DNA from 2 places in the Crossiella cryophila genome. Region 2 is predicted to be linked to the other one. Evidence: riboswitches for the same ligand, from Rfam matches in the RefSeq annotation. Region 2 holds a riboswitch; the other holds the start of a gene.
What was found. A riboswitch is a leader RNA that binds a small molecule or an ion and turns the genes downstream of it on or off. The one in region 2 is predicted to bind cyclic di-AMP.
Positions count from the first base shown of each region.

Region 1 (8,385 bases), 1.3 Mb from region 2:
CCCGCAACCCCGGATCAGCCCGCAACACCAATGCCTGCATCCGCCGCAACCCAGGCCCCGGCCCGGCATCCAGCTCCCGCCGCAACACCAGCTCCGCCTGCCGGTACCCGGCCAGCGCCTCGGCCTGCCGCCCATCCCGGTAGCGGGCCAGCATCAACAACTCCGCGAACCGCTCCCGCAACGGATACTCGGCGGTCAACGCGATCAACCGACTGATCACCTCACCGTGCCGCCCCAGCTCCAGCGCCACCTCGATCCACCGCTCCAACAACGCCAACCGGGCCTCGGTCAGCAAAGCGACCTCACTCCGGTGCAACGCGGCCGACGGCACATCCCCCAGCACCGGCCCCCGCACCAGCCCGACGGCCTCCCCAAGCAACATCGCCTCCGCGGCCACATCCCCCGCCGCCCGCGACTGCTCGGCCCGCCGCACCAACCGCCGAAACCGGAACAAGTCCAACTGCTCCGGCTCCACATCCAGCAGGTACCCGTGCCCAGTGGTCCGCAACTGCCCCGGATCCCCCAGCATCTGCCGCACCCGGGTGACATAGGTGTGCAGGGACCCCCGCGGCCGCACCGGCGTCGGCCCGTCCCAGAGGTTCCCGATCAGCTCCTCGGCACTGACCGGCTCATTGGCATGCAACAACAAACTCGCCAGCAACACCCGATGCTTGGCCGCCCCGACCGGCACCACGGCCCGGCGCACCCACACCTCCAACGGCCCGAGCACCCGGAACTCCGTCTCAGCCCGCATCGCCGTCCCTCACCCCGAGCAGCAGCCCCCGGACATTCTCGGCGTCGGGCACGCCCATGTCGACGAAGAGGCCGAGCGCCCGCTCCCACGCCCGCCGCGCCAAACCGGGTTCGCCCTGTCGGTGGTGCACGTGCCCGGCCAGCAGGTGCGCGGCGGCTTCGCCAGGGCGGTGACCGGTGCCGTCCAGCGTGTGGATGGCCCGCCGCACGAGTTCCCCGGCCTCCTCGGCGAGCCCCTCGGCCAACCGGGCCTCGGCCATCGCGGTCAACGCGTGTCCCGCCTCCAGGGTGTGGCCGTGCCGAGAGGCAAGCACCAGTGCCCGGCCGCCGTAGTCCATCGCCTCCACCGGCCGCCCCAGGCGCCGGAGCGCGGCGCTCATCACCACCATCGCCTCGATCTCGCCAAAGCCATAGCCGATCAGGGTGGACTGGCGGAATGCCTCGGTGCACGCCTCCCAAGCCTCGCTGTTCCGCCCAGCTCGCAGGTGGATCCGCCCGGTCGTGGTCATGGCGTCGATCTCCGCCCGCCGGTCGCCGGACTCCTGGGCGGTCTGACACGCGCGGGCCGCCAGGGCGGCGGCCTCGTCGAGCTGTCCCAGCGCACAGTGGATCGCCGCCAGGTGCTCGAAGCAGTCAGGTTCGGTTCGCCCCAGTTCGGCGTTGATGGCCACGGCCCGCCCGCTCCACTCCAGTGCGACGGCGTAGTCACCGGCGGCCAGGCGGTTGTAGGTCAGGTTGGTCGCGCACAGTCCCTCACCGAAGCGGGATTCGATCCGGCGGCACAGTTCGATGGCCTCCAGCATCAGTCGCCGGGCCTGGCCGAGGTCTCCGCTCCGGCCCTTGGCCGTGCCGAGGTTCATCAGGGCCTGGGCGGTCTGCTTGGCCGATCCCGCATCCCGCCAGTGCGCCAGCGCCAGCGCGACCGCGGATTCCGCATCGCGCACGTGGCCCGTCTCCAGAGCCACGATCCCGAGGTGCAGCCGGACCCCGGCCAGCACCTCGCCCCCCGCAGCGGCGGAACCGAGCAGTTCCTGCGCCCGGCCGTAGGACTGCCGGGCCCGTTCGTAGTCGCCGACGCTCCAGAACGCGGTGCCCACACCGTCCAACATGGACGCGACCATCAAGGTGTTGCCACTGTGCTCGGCGGCGCGGAGGGCTGCCTCCGCCACGAGGAGCCACTCGGCGCGATGGTCGTAGAAGTAGAAGTAGTTCCGCAGTGCCCGCACCAAGGACCACGAGATCCACGGGCGGTCGGACTCCCCCGCCGCCTGGATGACCGCGAGGATCAAGCCCCGCTCGGTGTCCAGCCAGGCCACGGCCTGGTCGATGTCCGCGAACCGCTCGATCCCACGAGTCCCCGGCCGGTCCAGTTCCGCGGACAACGGCTCCGGCATGATCAGCTCAGCCGCGTCGTGAGCGGCCCCGAGGATGTAGTCGTCGAGCCGGGCCACCGCGGTTCCGCCCGGCTCCGCCTTTTCTCTGGCGTACAGGCGGATCAGGTCGTGGTAGCCGTAGCGGTCCGGACTGGTCGCCTGGAGCAGGCTCACGGTGACCAGACTGGTGAGGACCTCGCGGGTCCGATCGACGGGCCAGTCGAGCATGACCGCGGCGGCCCGGAGGCTCAGGTCGGTACCGGGGGCCAGGGCGAGGGTGCGGAAGGCGTACTGACTGTCCGGGGCCAGTTCCGTGTAGGACAGGTCGAAGGTCAGGCGGACCGCGGCTGCGCCATCGCCGTCGACCGCGAGCTTGGCCAGCCGGTCTCCTTGCCGCAGCTGGTCCAGGTAGTCGCCGACCTGGTGGCCGAGCAGGTTCGCCGCGGCCACCCGCAGGGCAAGGGGCAGGTGGGCGCAGGTCTCCGCCAGGGCCGCCACCGACTCCGGTTCGGCTCGTACCGCCTCCTGGCCCAGGATGCTGCGCAGCAGGTCCACTGATTCGGCCGGGTCGAGCATGCCGACCGGGATCGAGTGCGGGAACTCGGTGCGGCTGGTCACGAGCACCGCGCAGCCGGGGGACTCGGGCAGCAGCGGGGCGATCTGGGCCGGGTCGGCCGCGTTGTCCAGCAGCACCAGCACCTTGCGGTCGGCCAGCAGGCGGCGGTACAGCGCGGTCTGCGCCTCGACCCGGATCGGCACCTGTTCCGGCCGGACGCCCAACGCGCGCAGGAACCTGGCCAGGATCTGCTCCGGGGCCAGCGCGGGTTCGGGGGCGTAGCCACGCAGGTTCACGTGCAGCTGGCCGTCCGGGTAGTGCTCGCGCAGGCGGTGCCCGGTGTGCACGGCCAGTGCGGTCTTGCCCACGCCCGGCGGGCCGGACAGGGCGGCCAGACCGGAGCCGGTGAGGGCGGCGCCGATCTGTTCGGCCAGGGCGGTCCGGCCGATGAAGTCGGGGATGTCGGCGGGGAGTTGGGCCGGTACCGGGCCGGGTGGCGCGGGCCTGCGCTTCGCGCGCCTATAGAGAGAGGTGTCCGCGCGCAGGATCGCCTCGTGCAGGGCACGCAGCGCGGCGCCGGGCCGCACCCCCAGTTCCGCCTTCAGCAGTGCGCTGATCCGGCCGAAGGCACGCAGGGCCTCGGCCTGCCTGCCGTCGCGGACCTGGGCGAGCAGCAGCTGTTCCCAGAAGCGTTCGCGCAGCGGGTGCTGGGTGGTCAGCTCGGTCAGTTCGCCGATCAGCTCGCGCTGCCTGCCCAGGTCCAGGTCCAGCTCGATCCGGCGCTCCAGCAGCACCAGGCGCTGTTCGCTCAGCCGGGCCGCGTCGGTCCGGCGCAACGGTTCCGACCGGATGTCCGACAGGACCGGGCCGCGCCACAGCTCCAGTGCCTCGGCCAGGCAGGCGCGCTCGGAATCGGCGTCCTCGGCGGCGCGGGCCCGTTCCGCGCCGGTGATCAGGCCACGCAGGCGGAACAGGTCCAGCTGCTCCGGGGTCAGGTCGACCCGGTAGCCGCGTTCGGTGGTGGTGATCAGGTCCGGCCCCGGCAGGGCCTGGCGCAGGCGGCGCACATAGGTATGGAGTGCGGCGCGCGGGTTGGCGGGCGGCGCGAACTCCCACAGCGTGCCGGTCAGCTCCTCGAACCGGACCTCATCGCCTGCCTGCAACAGCAACGCGGCCAGCAGCACCCGCTGCTTGGCCGCGCCGATCACCAGTGGCGCGCTGCCGACCCGGACCTCCAGCGGTCCGAGCACCCGAAACTCGATCTCCGGTCCCATGCGGTCCCCCTGCCCCGGCCGATGGTCGCACGGCCGGATGTCCCTGGCACGGCAATCAACCGGCCGGTCCCCGTTCACCAGCCGGTCGTTCGTCCGCTTTACTTTCCGCCCCACACTCACTCGGGAGGTTCGTGTGCGGATCGGATTGCGGGCGGGACTGGCGCTCCTGGCGGTGGCCGGGCTGCTGGGCGGGTCGGTGGCGCAGGCCGGGGCGGCGGGGCGGGTCAAGCCCCTCGCACAGGCGCACGCGCACAACGACTACGAGCACGGGCGGCCGTTGCTGGACGCGCTGGAGCACGGGTTCACCAGTGTCGAGGCGGACATCTACCTGGTGGACGGGGCGCTGCTGGTCGGGCACGACCCCGGGGACCTGCGGCCGGAGCGGACCCTGCAGGCGCTGTACCTGGAGCCGTTGCGGAAGCGGGCATTGGCCAATGGCGGCCGCGTTTATCCGGGGCGGAGTGGGTTGTTCCAGCTGCTGGTGGACATCAAGACCAACGGGGTGGCGGTGTACGCGGAGCTGGACCGGGTGCTGCGATCGCCGCGGTACTCCTGGCTGTTCAGCCGGTACCTGCACGGGTTCGTGCTGCGCGGAGCTGTGACCGCGGTCATCTCCGGCGATCGCCCGCGCGCCGTTATGGCTGGTCAGCGGGATCGACTGGCCTTCTATGACGGACGCCTCACCGATCCGAACGACCTCGGACCCGGTGCGGATCCGAAGCTGGCGCCGCTGGTGTCCGACAACTGGACGAAGTTGTTCGCCTGGCAGGGTGTGGGCGAGATGCCGGCCGCCGAGCGGGCCAAGCTGCGGGAACTGGTCCAGCGGGTGCACGCGGGCGGGCAGCGGCTCCGATTCTGGGCGACCCCGGACGCGGCGGGCCCGGCCCGTGCGGCGCTCTGGCGGGAGCTGGCGGCGGCCGGGGTGGATCACCTCAATACCGATGATCTTGCGGGACTCTCCGCGTTCCTACGGGGTCACTCGGGTGCCGCTACGGGGTGAGCCACGCCTCACCGACGGTGATTGATCTCGGTAAGGACACGGCGCGGTAACGGCGGGCTGACCTGGCGCGACACCCGACATCGCAGAACTTCGCCAAACGTTACAGTGACTACGGTCACAGTCCAGAAGGTTTGGCGGACCCCTGCTGGGTTACGTACGGTCGCTTCTCGGTCGGCCCCGAACCGGCCAGCACGACGGGAACCTGTAGCGCCAAGCCCTGTCCAAGCGGGTTCCCGACCAAACCCCGAGCGAAACTGCAACTGGACAGGGACGGGGGAACCACCTTCCGGACGAGCACTCAGCGTCCTTGGGGTGAAGCCGGTGCGAGCCGGCCGGGCCAGCACGATCGGTCCGAACCCGACAGCTCACCTCGTAGGCGCGGTTGGCGAGAGGGAAATGGCTTCTTACCGAGGCAAGCACCGCAAGCAGTCCAACATCACCCGCACCGTGGCCCGCGTTGTCGTGGCCGGTGCCGTCGTGGCCGCCCCGATGGCCGTGGCTGGTACCGCAAGCGCTGCGAGTGGCGTGAACTGGGACGCTATCGCTCAGTGCGAGAGCGGCGGCCGGTGGAACATCGCCACTGGTAACGGCTACTACGGTGGTCTCCAGTTCGACCGTGGCACCTGGCTCTCCAACGGTGGCGGCCAGTACGCGCCGTACGCCCACCAGGCTTCCAAGGCCCAGCAGATCGCGGTCGCCGAGCGCCTGTTCGCGGCTCGTGGCACCAGCCCGTGGCCGCACTGTGGCAAGCGCGCCGGCGTCAAGGGCAACGTGGCCAAGCCGGCCCCGAAGCCCGCTGCTGTCAAGCCGGTCGTGAAGAAGCAGGCTGCTCCCAAGCCTGTCGCGGTCAAGCCGGTCATCAAGCCGGCCGCGCCGGTGCAGTCCGCTCCGGTCGCCACCGAGCGCAACGGTGCTGACTACACCGTCGTCGCGGGTGACACGCTGTCCACCATCGCGCAGAAGCTGCAGGTGAACGGTGGCTGGAAGGCGCTGTTCGAGCGCAACAAGGACATCGTCAAGAACGCTGACCTGATCTTCCCGGGCCAGCAGCTCGACGTGAAGTGAGTCTGGCGACTCGCTAGGCACGCTCCGCGAAACCCCCGGTCGTTCACGTGGCGACCGGGGGTTTCGTGTTCGTTCAGGGGCAGTTGACCCATTCCTCGGCGCCGTCGGTGAAGAGCTGGCGCTTCCAGATGGGCAGGCGGCGCTTGACCTCGTCGACCAGGTCGGCGCAGGCGGCGAATGCCTCCTTGCGGTGTTCGCCGGCCACCGCGCAGGCCAGTGCGGCGTCGCCGATCTTGAGCTGGCCGATCCGGTGGCTGACCGCGATGGCCCTGACGCCCTGGTGCCGGAGCGCGATCTCGGCGGCGACCTCGGCGATGACCTCGGCCGCGCTGGGGTGGCCGGTGTACTCCAGCTCGGTCACGCCGCGGCCCTCGTCGTGGTCGCGGACCACACCGGCGAAGGTGACCACCGCGCCCGCGGCGGGGTGGGTCACCAGGCGGGCGTGTTCTTCCACGTCAACGGGGTCCTCGGTGACCTCGGCGCGCAGCACCGCGGCCGCCGGACCCGCCTGCGGGAGCCCGCCGGGGGTGTGATCGCCGCCGCGAAGCTGGCTCACCGCGTGGTCCAGCACGCCCTCGAGTACCCCCAGACCGTCCCGCACACCGCCCGTGGAGCCCGGAAGGTTCACCACGAGGGTCCGACCGGCCACCCCGGCCAGCCCGCGCGAGAGAGCCGCTGTGGGGACCGCGGGCGCTCCGGCGGCCCTGATCGCGTCCGCCAGGCCGGGCACCTCGTAGTCGAGCACCGCCCTGGTGGCCTCCGGCGTGCGGTCGGTCGGGCTGATGCCGGTGCCGCCGGTGGTGATCACCACGTCGACCCGTTCGGTGACCGCCTTGCGCAGGGCCTGGCCCACCGGATCGCCGTCGGGCACCACGTCGGCCTCGGGCACCCAGAAGCCGCGCTCGCGCAGCCAGGTCACGATGACCGGGCCGGTGCGGTCGGCGTACACCCCGCTGCTGGCCCGATTGGAGGCGGTGATCACCCTGGCGCTGCGCGGGTTCACGGCTGCGGTCTCGTCCATAGTCCCGTCTTCCCACCCTCCTTGCGGTCAACCCGCACGGCGTCGAGCACCGCGGCCGGGTCCACCGCCTTGACCATGTCGTGCAGGGTGAGCCCGGCGACGGCCACCGCGGTGAGCGCCTCCATCTCCACCCCGGTGCGATCGGTGGTGCGCACCGTCGCGGTGATCACCACCTCGGCTTCGCCCAGCGCCAGGTCGAGCCTGACCCCGGACAGCGCGATCGGGTGGCACAGCGGCACCAGGTCCGGGGTGCGCTTGGCGCCCATGATCCCGGCGATCCGCGCGGTCGCCAGCGCGTCGCCCTTGGGCAGTCCGTCCCGGCGCAGCAGCTCGACCACCTCGGCGGTGGTGCGCAGCACGCCGGAGGCCACCGCGACCCTGCTGGTGATCTCCTTGCCGGAGACGTCCACCATCCGGGCCGCCCCGGCCGCATCGACGTGGGTCAGCTCACCGCGTTCGCTCACAAGCGAATGCTAGGCCGTTGACCGGTTCAGCCCGCCACGGCCGATCCGGCTGCCTTGCGCACGGCCTCGGCCACCGCGGGCGCGACGGTGGTGTCGAAGACGCTGGGCACGATGAAGGAGGCGTTGACCCGCTCCGGCGCGACCACGTCGGCGATCGCACCGGCCGCGGCCACCAGCATCTCGTCGGTGATGGTCTTGGCGTTGGCGTCGAGCAGACCGCGGAAGACGCCGGGGAAGGCCAGCACGTTGTTGATCTGGTTCGGGTAGTCGCTGCGGCCGGTGGCGACCACGGCGGCGTGCTGCTGGGCTTCGAGGGGGTCGATCTCCGGGTCCGGGTTGGCCAGTGCGAACACGATGGCGTCGGAGGCCATGGTGGCCACCTGCTCGGCGCCGAACAGGTTGGGCGCGCTGACCCCGATGAACACGTCCGCGCCGACCAGCGCGTCGTGCAGGCTGCCGGTGACCTGGCCGGAGTTGGTGTTGTCGGCCACCCACTGCAGGTTGGGGTCCATGCCCTCGCGGCCGGGGTGCACGATGCCGTCCACGTCCACCGCGATGATGTCGCCCGGCTTCTGCTTGAGCAGCAACCGGATGATGGCCGAACCGGCCGCGCCGACCCCGCAGACCGCGATCTTGGTGTCGGAGATCTCCTTGCCGACCACGCGCAACGCGTTGCGCAGCGCGGCGAGCACCACGATCGCGGTGCCGTGCTGGTCGTCGTGGAAGACCGGGATGTTCAGCTTCTCGCGCAGCCGGGCCTCGATCTCGAAGCAGCGCGGCGCGGCGATGTCCTCCAGGTTGATGCCGCCGTAGACCGGGGCGATCAGCTCCACCGCGCGGATGATCTCCTCGGTGTCCTGGGTGTCCAGGCAGACCGGC
Region 1 covers NZ_JACHMH010000001.1:1,696,632-1,705,016, reverse strand. The annotation lists gene HNR67_RS08035 (AfsR/SARP family transcriptional regulator) at 1-754, opposite strand, end outside; gene HNR67_RS08030 (AfsR/SARP family transcriptional regulator) at 744-3,956, opposite strand; gene HNR67_RS08025 (phosphatidylinositol-specific phospholipase C/glycerophosphodiester phosphodiesterase family protein) at 4,090-4,956, shown strand; cyclic di-AMP (ydaO/yuaA leader) riboswitch at 5,194-5,333, shown strand; gene HNR67_RS08020 (LysM peptidoglycan-binding domain-containing protein) at 5,353-6,021, shown strand; gene HNR67_RS08015 (molybdenum cofactor biosynthesis protein MoaE) at 6,095-7,042, opposite strand; gene moaC (cyclic pyranopterin monophosphate synthase MoaC) at 7,021-7,506, opposite strand; gene HNR67_RS08005 (NAD-dependent malic enzyme) at 7,533-8,385, opposite strand, start outside.
Region 1: it holds a riboswitch for cyclic di-AMP, as region 2 does, so the genes downstream of both, HNR67_RS08020 (LysM peptidoglycan-binding domain-containing protein) here and HNR67_RS46225 (C40 family peptidase) in region 2, are expected to answer to the same signal.

Region 2 (8,385 bases):
TCCGCTCCTCCGACATCGCGCTGGTCACCCCGCTGATGCTCAACCTGCTCGGCACCGATCCCCGGGTGGTCGAGGAGATGGTCCAGGTCTGCAAGCCGCTGTACATGCTGTGGGAGATCGCCGACGACGTGCCCTCCTACGCCAAGGACATCGCCGCGGGCAGCTACAGCACGATCCGGATGTACGCGCGCATCTTCGGCGCCGAGCGGGGCCGGGTGAAGCTGGAGGAGTTCCGCTCCCGGCTGGTCGAGCGGGCCTGTGTGGAGATCGATCGGATCAGCGTGACCACGATGCTGATGGTGCTCGCCTCCGCGGTCCCGGACTGGCTGCTGCCGGTGCTGCGCAGGCTGCCGCGCCCGGTGCTGGCGCGGATCCTCAAGACCGTGGCCCGCCAGGACAAGCAGGGCAGGCCGGAACTGCCGGTTCTCATTGACGAGAAATGACATTTCGCTGTAATTCGATGTTTCCGCAAGCACTTCTGCTGGCATTTATGTGAATTCGCCGACGTGGCCGAGGTGAGATTTTCGAATTCTATCCTGGATTCGCATTGGAAGGCGAACTCGGGAGGAATCGGACATGTCGGATTACTGGCAGGAACATCACATCAGCTACCAGATGAACGCGCGGGCGCACAGGTTCCTGGACTACCTCAACGGCTTCAACCTCAGGTTCGGCCACTACACCGCCGCCGAGGCGGCCAGGGTGCGGCCGTTGATGGTCCAGTACTACGGCCTGATGTACAAGGGTGACTTCTTGTACGAACAGGCCCAGCGGATGGGCAGCTCGACCATCACCGACCACTCGTGGAAGCACGAGATGATCGAGCTGATCAAGGGTTATGACGCCTGGGACGGCGGAGTGGCGCACGTGGTGGACGAGCTGGAGCGGTACTACGTCCTGGAAGGCCGGATCATGCTCGGCGAGGTCGAGCTGACCCAGGAGGTCTTCGCCGAGGTCTGCGACATCCGGTCGCTGGTGGTCAACGGGTTGACCAGGGTGCTCAACAACATCAAGGGCGTGCCGACCGACGACGGGCTGTTCCACGTGCTGCGCCCGCTGGCCGCCTTCCTGGACATGATCGACGACTTCGAGTCCTATGCCGAGGACGTGGCCGAGGACTGCTTCAGCTCGCTGCGGTTGCTGGTCCGGATGCACGGGGTGGACCAGGCCAGGGTCAAGGCCCGGGAATACCTGTCGGGGCAGCTGGCCGAGGCCGTGGCGCGGATCCGCCGGGCGCCCCGGCACACCGTGCTCGGCGTCTACCAGGTGCTGCTGCTGGACAAGGAGAACGTGGCGCCGGTGCGCGCGGTTCTGCGGGCACTGCCGACCAGGGTGCTGGCCGCGCTGGCGGAGAAGCTGGTGCGCCTGTACTTCGCCATGCCCGCCGAGATCCCGGCCCCGGTGGCCGAGCGGACCCCGGTCCCGGCCCTGGCGTGATCAGCTTGTTGTGCAAGCGTCGCCGAGCGTGACGGTGGCTGCGCGCCAGGGGCGCTGACGACGGCTAACCTTATCCGGGTGTTCCCGTTGCCCGCGCAGACCAGCCACGACCGGCCGGAACCCGATCCGGGTCCGTCCGCTGTGGACGGTGCGCCGCCGCCGGAGCCCGAGGTGGAGTTCGACGCTCTGCCCGAGGCCGTCCGCGCGCGACTCGCCGAGTTGTCCGCCGAGGCGCTGGGCACCATGCCCCAGCTCGACATCCCGCAGCCACTGCGGCCGGTGGCCCGGTTCGCCCCGGCCAAGCGGGCGAAGCTGGGCACCGGTCCGCTGCTGGCCGCGCTGCGGGATTCGGCGGTCTTCCGCAACGCGGTGGTGCAGTGGTGCCGGGAGCACCGGCCCAGCACCCTGGAGCTGGCCCCCGGTGATCCGGTGGCCACCGCGGCCGCGGCCGTGCTGCTGGCCGATCCGGCCGCGCCACTGCACGTGGAGCTGGTCGCCCGGCGCTCGGTGGACGCCCAGCTGCGCTCCGAACGCGACGCCGGCGTGTCCCGGATCGAGCGCCTGGAGGCCGAACTGGCCAGGATGCGCGCCGAACTGGACGAGGCCAGGGGCGCGGCCGAGCGGGTCCGGCAGGAGGGCGAGGCCGAACTGGACCGGCTGCGCAAACGCCTCCGCGAGCAGGGCGTGAAACTGCGTCAGGCCAAGGACGAGGCCGAGGCGGCCAGGACCGCGCTGACCAAGGGACACGGCGAGACCGAGGCGGTGGTCGCCGCGATCACCGCCGAACGGGACAAGGAACGCGAACGCGCCGACACCGAGCGGGTCAAGGCCGGTCGCGCGCTGGCCGAGGCCGAGGTGGCCAGGCAGTCCGCCAGGGAGGCCCGCCAGGCCGACGAGGTCCGGCTCGGCCTGCTGGTGGACACCCTGGCCGGCGCGGTCACCGGCCTGCGCCGGGAACTCGCCCTCGGCGGCAGTGGGCCGCGGCCGGCCGACACCGTGCGCGGGGCCACCCCGGCCACCGGCGCGGTCGGCCGGGTGGAGGATCCGGCCGCACTGGACCGGCTGCTGGCGCTGCCCACCGTGCACCTGGTGGTGGACGGCTACAACGTCACCAAGACCGGCTACCCCGAGCTGACCCTCTCCGAGCAGCGGGACCGGCTGGTGCACCAGCTCGCGGTGCTGGCCGCGCGCACCGGGGCCGAGGTCACGCTGGTCTTCGACGGCGCCGGCGTGGTCGCGGTGCCCACCTCGGCGCCGCGCGGGGTGCGGGTGCTCTTCAGCGATCCCGGCGTGCTCGCCGACGACGTGATCAGGGCCCTGGTCACCGCCGAGCCGGAGGGTCGCCCGGTGGTCGTGGTGACCTCCGACCGCGCGGTGGCCGATTCCATCCGCCGCCGGGGCGCGCACCCGGTGCCCTCGGCGGTGTTGCTGGCCAGGTTGGGCCGGGTGTGAGCGCGCACATACGCGGTTGGCGTGTGGCGCTCGTCACTTTTCTCGGGTGAACCGGGTTGCAACCAGGAACGGACCGTGTCGGTGGGTATTGACAGTTGATCTCTAGGGAACGGCAACACCGCAGGTCGCGCTGAATATGGTGAGTGATTACACAGCGCTGTTGTGTCGCTGGGTAACTAGTCCGATCGGGCGGCCGGGTCACGGCCGAACATCGGCCGCCCCGCGGCGGTGGACTGGGGGCCTCACTACTCGTAACCTGTCCGAGATCTCGCGGCGGACCGTCGTCCAACCGAGGGCGACACCGCGAGACACCGCCGAATCGGCTTGTCGGGGGCCGAACCGGGGACCCAGGCAGTTGGGGTGAATCGGGCGGGCCTGTACCTGGGCGCCGCGCGTAGGGCGACTTCGGGCCCGAACCCGTCAGCTAACCCGGTAAGCGGTAGCGAGCACGAAGGAGTAGTACGCCACGTGGCGTCGCATCGACTCAAGCGCACGATGCGCGGGGCCCTCGCGGCCTCCGCAGTTGTGGTCGCCGTCGGCCTCGCGCCGACGACCCCCGCGCTGGCCGACCCGGAACTGCCCGCCAACGCCTCCGAGGCGATGAAGCAGCTCCAGGAAATGTCCAAGGAAACCGAGAAGATCGCGGAATCCCTGCACGAGGCCAAGGACGACCTCAACAAGAAGAACGCCGACCTGGAGAAGGCCAACAAGGAGGCCGAGGAAGCCAGCAAGCTCGGCGCCCTGGCCCGCGAGCAGGAACGGCAGCTCCGCGGGGACGTCGACAAGATGGCCTCCGCCGACTTCGAGGGCGCGCGGCTGAACCAGCTCAGCGCGCTGCTGATGTCGCGTTCGCCGAATGAGTTCCTGGACAAGATGGCGTTGCTGGACATGCTCGCTGGCGACAACAAGGACGCCATCGACAAGCTGCACGCCACCATCAAGCAGGCCGAGGACGCCGGCAAGCGCGCGGTGGACGCCAAGGACCGCGCGCAGAAGGCCACTGACGAGGCCAAGCGCATCACCACCGAGCTGGACAAGCGCCGGGCCGAGCTGGAGACCCGCCGGTCCAAGGTGAAGGCGCAGTACGACAAGCTCACCCAGGACGAGCGGAACAAGCTCAAGGGGCCCGAGGACAACTCGGTCATCAACATCCCCGGCAACAGCGGGATCGCGGGCGCGGCGCTGGAGAAGGCGCTGAGCAAGCGTGGCTCGAAGTACGTCTACGGCGACGAGGGTCCCAACACCTTCGACTGCTCCGGCCTGATCTACTGGGCCTACCGGCAGGTCGGCATGGAGCTGCCGCGATCCAGTTCGCAGCAGGCCCGGATCGGCACCGCGGTGCCGATCAGCGCCATCCAGCCGGGCGACCTGGTCGCCTACAAGGGCCACATCGGCATCTCGGTCGGCAACGGCAAGATGGTGCACGCGCCCACCACCGGCGACGTGGTCAAGATCGCCCCGCTGCAGAGCGGCATCGTCGCGGTCCGCCGGGTCGGGGTCGGCTCCTGAGCCACTCGTCCAGGTAAGTCCGTTTTTTCCGCGGGGCCGTCACCGATCGGGTGTCGGCCCCGCGGCCTGTCCGGCCCTAGGATGCAGCTGTGTCCGGGGTTGGCCGGTACAGGAGCTGGCTGGTCGCCGCGGTGGCCGCCGTGCTGCTTGCTGGGCTCGCCGTGGTCGCCACCCCGCAGGCCCGCGATGTGGTCGACCCGCAGCCCCAGGTCACCACGCTGGACGCGGCGGGCCGCCCGGTCCCGCCGGAGGCCCCGGCCACCACCGCGGAGGCCCCGCGCGCCGCGGCCGTGTCCGAGCTGATGCGCCGCCGGGCCGAGGCGATCCTGCGCCGGGACGAGACCACCTTCCTGGCCACCCTGGACCCCAACGCCGACTCGGCCTTCGCCACCGCGCAGCGCAACCTGTTCGTCAACCTGGCCGGCGTGCCGCTGAGCAGCTGGCGCTACCACCTCGAACCGGCCGAGGCCCTCGGCACTTCCGGGCTCACCTCCTACGCCCCCGACGCCGAGGAGCTGTTCGCGCCCAGGGTGGAGCTGAGCTACGCCCTGGGCGGCGGCGACGCGGTGGCCACCACCCGGCCGATGGGCTACCTGTTCGCCCGCTACGGCGACAGCTGGTACCTGACCTCCGACTCCGCGCTGGAGGCCCAGGGCAGGCGCACCTGGCGCGGCCCGTGGGACTTCGGCCCCTGCCTGGTGCTGACCACCAACTCCGGCATCGTGCTGGGCCACCGGGCCAACCAGGCACTGGCCCAGCGGGTGGCCAAGGAGCTGGACGCGGCGGTGCGCGCGGTCAGCGAGGTGTGGGGCCGGGAGTGGTCGCAGCGGGTGGTCGTGGTGCTGCCGGAGACCACCAGGGAACTGCAGGCCATGGTCGGCTCGGAGTTCGCGGTGGACTCCATCGCCGCGGTCGCCCTGGCCGACCGGGTGGACCACGAGCAGCAGCTGGTCGAGGGCGCCCGGATCGTGTTCAACCCCAAGACCGCCACCCGCCTCTCGGCCAGCGCGCTGCGGGTGGTGCTGCGGCACGAGATCACCCACGTGGCCGCCAGGGCCGCCACCGTGGACGGCGCGCCGATGTGGCTGCTGGAGGGCTTCGCCGACTACGTGGGCTACCGCGGGTCGGGCATCGCGCCCACCGAGGCCGCCCCCGACCTGACCCGCCGGGTCCGCGCCGAGAACGGCCAGCTGGACCTGCCAGCCGACGCCGACTTCCGCTCCGGCGGCCAGAAACTGGACGTGGCCTACCAGTCGTCCTGGTCGCTGACCACGCACATCGCCGAACGCCACGGCGAGGCCACGCTGGTGGAGCTGTACCGGCGGCTGGCCAGGGCCGGGCAGACCGACACCGCGGGCCAGGACCGGATGCTGCGCGAGGTGCTGGGCGTGGACCGGGCCAGACTCGTCGCGGGCTGGCGGGAGTTCCTGCGCAAGACCTACGGCTAAGGTTCGCCTCGTGCGCCGCACCCTGTTGGTCACGAACGACTTCCCGCCACGTCCCGGTGGCATCCAGGCGTACCTGCACTCACTGGCCACCGCGTTGCCGGCGGACCGGCTGGTGGTCTACGCACCCGGCTGGGACGGCCCGCCCGCCTCGGCCGCGGAGTTCGACGCCGCCCAGCCGTTCCCGGTGGTGCGGCACGCCTCGCCGGTGCTGCTGCCCGAACCGGAGGTGGTGGCCAGGGCCGCGGACATCCTGCGGGCCGAGGGCTGCACCTCGGTGTGGTTCGGCGCGGCCGCCCCGCTGGGGCTGCTGGCCGCGCGGTTGCGCTCGGCCGGGGCGCGCCGGGTGGTGGCCTGCAGCCACGGGCACGAGGTCGGCTGGTCGATGTTCCCCGGCGCGCGCTGGGCACTGCGCCGGATCGGCGCCGCGGCCGACGTGGTCACCTGCGTGAGCCGCTACACCAGGGCCGCCATCGCCTCCGCCTTCGGCCCGCTGGCCGCCCTGGAACACCTGCCCGCCGGCGTGGACGCCACCTACTACCGGCCGGATTCCGTTGCCCGCCAGGAGATCCGCCGCAGGCACAACCTCGGCAGCGCGCCGGTGGTGCTGTGCCTGTCCCGGCTGGCCCCGCGCAAGGGCCAGGACACCCTGATCCACGCGCTGCCCCGGATCAGGGCCAGGGTGCCCGGCGCCAAACTGCTGCTGGTCGGCGCCGGCCCGTACCGCAAACGCCTGCGTGCCCTCGCCCAACAGTCCACAGTGGACGAACACGTGATCTTCGCGGGCCACATCCCGCCCAGCGAGACCCCCGCCTACTACGCCGCGGCCGACGTCTTCGCCCTGCCCTGCCGCAACCGCGGCTTCGGCCTGGACGTGGAGGGCCTGGGCCTGGTGTTCCTGGAGGCCGCGGCCAGCGGTTTGCCGGTGGTGGCCGGTGATTCCGGCGGTGCGCCGGAGACGGTGCGGGACGGGGTGACCGGGCATGTGGTCAACCCGCGTTCGGTGCGCGCGGTGGCGGAGTCGGTGACCCGGTTGCTGCTGGACCCGGAGCTGGCGGCCGCGATGGGGCGGGCCGGGCGGGAGTGGATGCGGCGGGCCTGGCGCTGGGACGCGGCTGGGGCGCGGCTGGCGGGTTATCTGGACGGGTGAGCGGCGGCCGCTGGGGGCTGCCCCGAGGGCTGGGCCGCGCCGAGTTCGGCGAGCAGGGCGAGGGTCTCCGCCTCGCCGCGTTCGTGCCCCATGTGCTGGAAGGCGGACAACGCTTCCGCCGCGTGCCCGGTCGCCACGTCGAACGCCCCCAGCCGGATCTCGGTCCTGGCCAGCACCAGCAGCGCCCTGGCCGCGAAGCCCTCCTGCTGGGTGCGCCGGGCCAGCGCGACCGCCTCGGTGCTGTGCCGCCTGGCCTCGGCGGGTTCGGCCAGGTCCAGGTGGGCCAGGGCGAGTCCGGTCAGCGCGCGGACCTGCTCGTTGTGTTGCCGCAGCGGCACCGCGAGGTCGAAGGCGGCGGTGAGGTGCTCGATGGCCAACCGGGACCGGCCCTGCCGGTACTCCGCGAGGCCCTCGGCGTACCGGGCGTAGGGCAGGTTCATCCGGTGGCTGGCCGGGTCTGGGTCGGCGTGCATCAGATCGAGCTGGTGGCGGACGTTCGGGTAGTCGCCGAGTTCGGCGTAGGCCTCGGCGAGCATGCCGGCGCCGAGGGTCTCCTGCGCGGCGAACCCGAGTTCCCGGCGTAGCTCCTGGGCCCGCCGCAGACTCCGCACGGCCAGTGCCGGCTGCCCCTCGTGCAGTTCCCGGTCGCCGACGTCGTTGAGGTAGAGCGACTGCACGCCGATCGCCCCGATCTCCGTCGACAGCTTGTGCGCGGCGGACATCGCCGCCGCGGCCTCGGCGAGCCGCCCCTGCCGCAGGCCGACCGCGCCGAGATGGGCCAGCGCGTTGGCCTCGGCCAGCCGCGAGCCCGCCCGGATCGCCGCCAGGCGCGCCCGCTCGAGGTACTCGCCGGAGACCGAGAGCTGGCCTGCCAGGCCGCGGGCGTGGCCGATCCGGGTCAGCGCGATGCTCTCGCCGACGAGCAGGCCGAGCGCGGCGTAGTGCGTCCTGGCCATCGCGGCCCGCCGCACGCTGGCGCGGTAGTCGCTCTGCCAGAGCAGTGCCTCGCTCCAGGCGGCCAGCGCGTCGGCCAGCGCCCTGCGGTTCCCGGCCGCCTCCGCCGCCTGGGCGGTCAGTTCGGCGATCGGGGCGCGCTCGTCCTGCCGGAAGTGCACGTAGAGCTGGCTGAGCATGGCGATGCCGAGCAGCGCGGCCCCCGCCGGGTCGGTCCTGGCCGCCCTGGCGTGCATCGCCAGCAGGGTCGCGAACTCGGTCTCGAACCAGGCGACGCCCTCGGCCGGGGTACCCAGGGTGAGCCGGGCGGGTGGGGGTGCCCAGTCGTCGAGCGCGGTCTCGGTCGCCGGGCCGTAGAGGAAGTGCTGCAGCTGGACGAGCACGCCCAGGCAGTGCGCCAGCAATCGTCGCCGCGCCGCGGCCCGCTCCGCCGGGCTG
Region 2 covers NZ_JACHMH010000001.1:3,007,561-3,015,945, forward strand. The annotation lists gene HNR67_RS14085 (hypothetical protein) at 1-443, shown strand, start outside; gene HNR67_RS14090 (hypothetical protein) at 577-1,437, shown strand; gene HNR67_RS14095 (NYN domain-containing protein) at 1,516-2,889, shown strand; cyclic di-AMP (ydaO/yuaA leader) riboswitch at 3,192-3,343, shown strand; gene HNR67_RS46225 (C40 family peptidase) at 3,358-4,398, shown strand; gene HNR67_RS14105 (basic secretory protein-like protein) at 4,488-5,846, shown strand; gene HNR67_RS14110 (glycosyltransferase family 4 protein) at 5,857-6,993, shown strand; gene HNR67_RS14115 (AfsR/SARP family transcriptional regulator) at 6,978-8,385, opposite strand, start outside.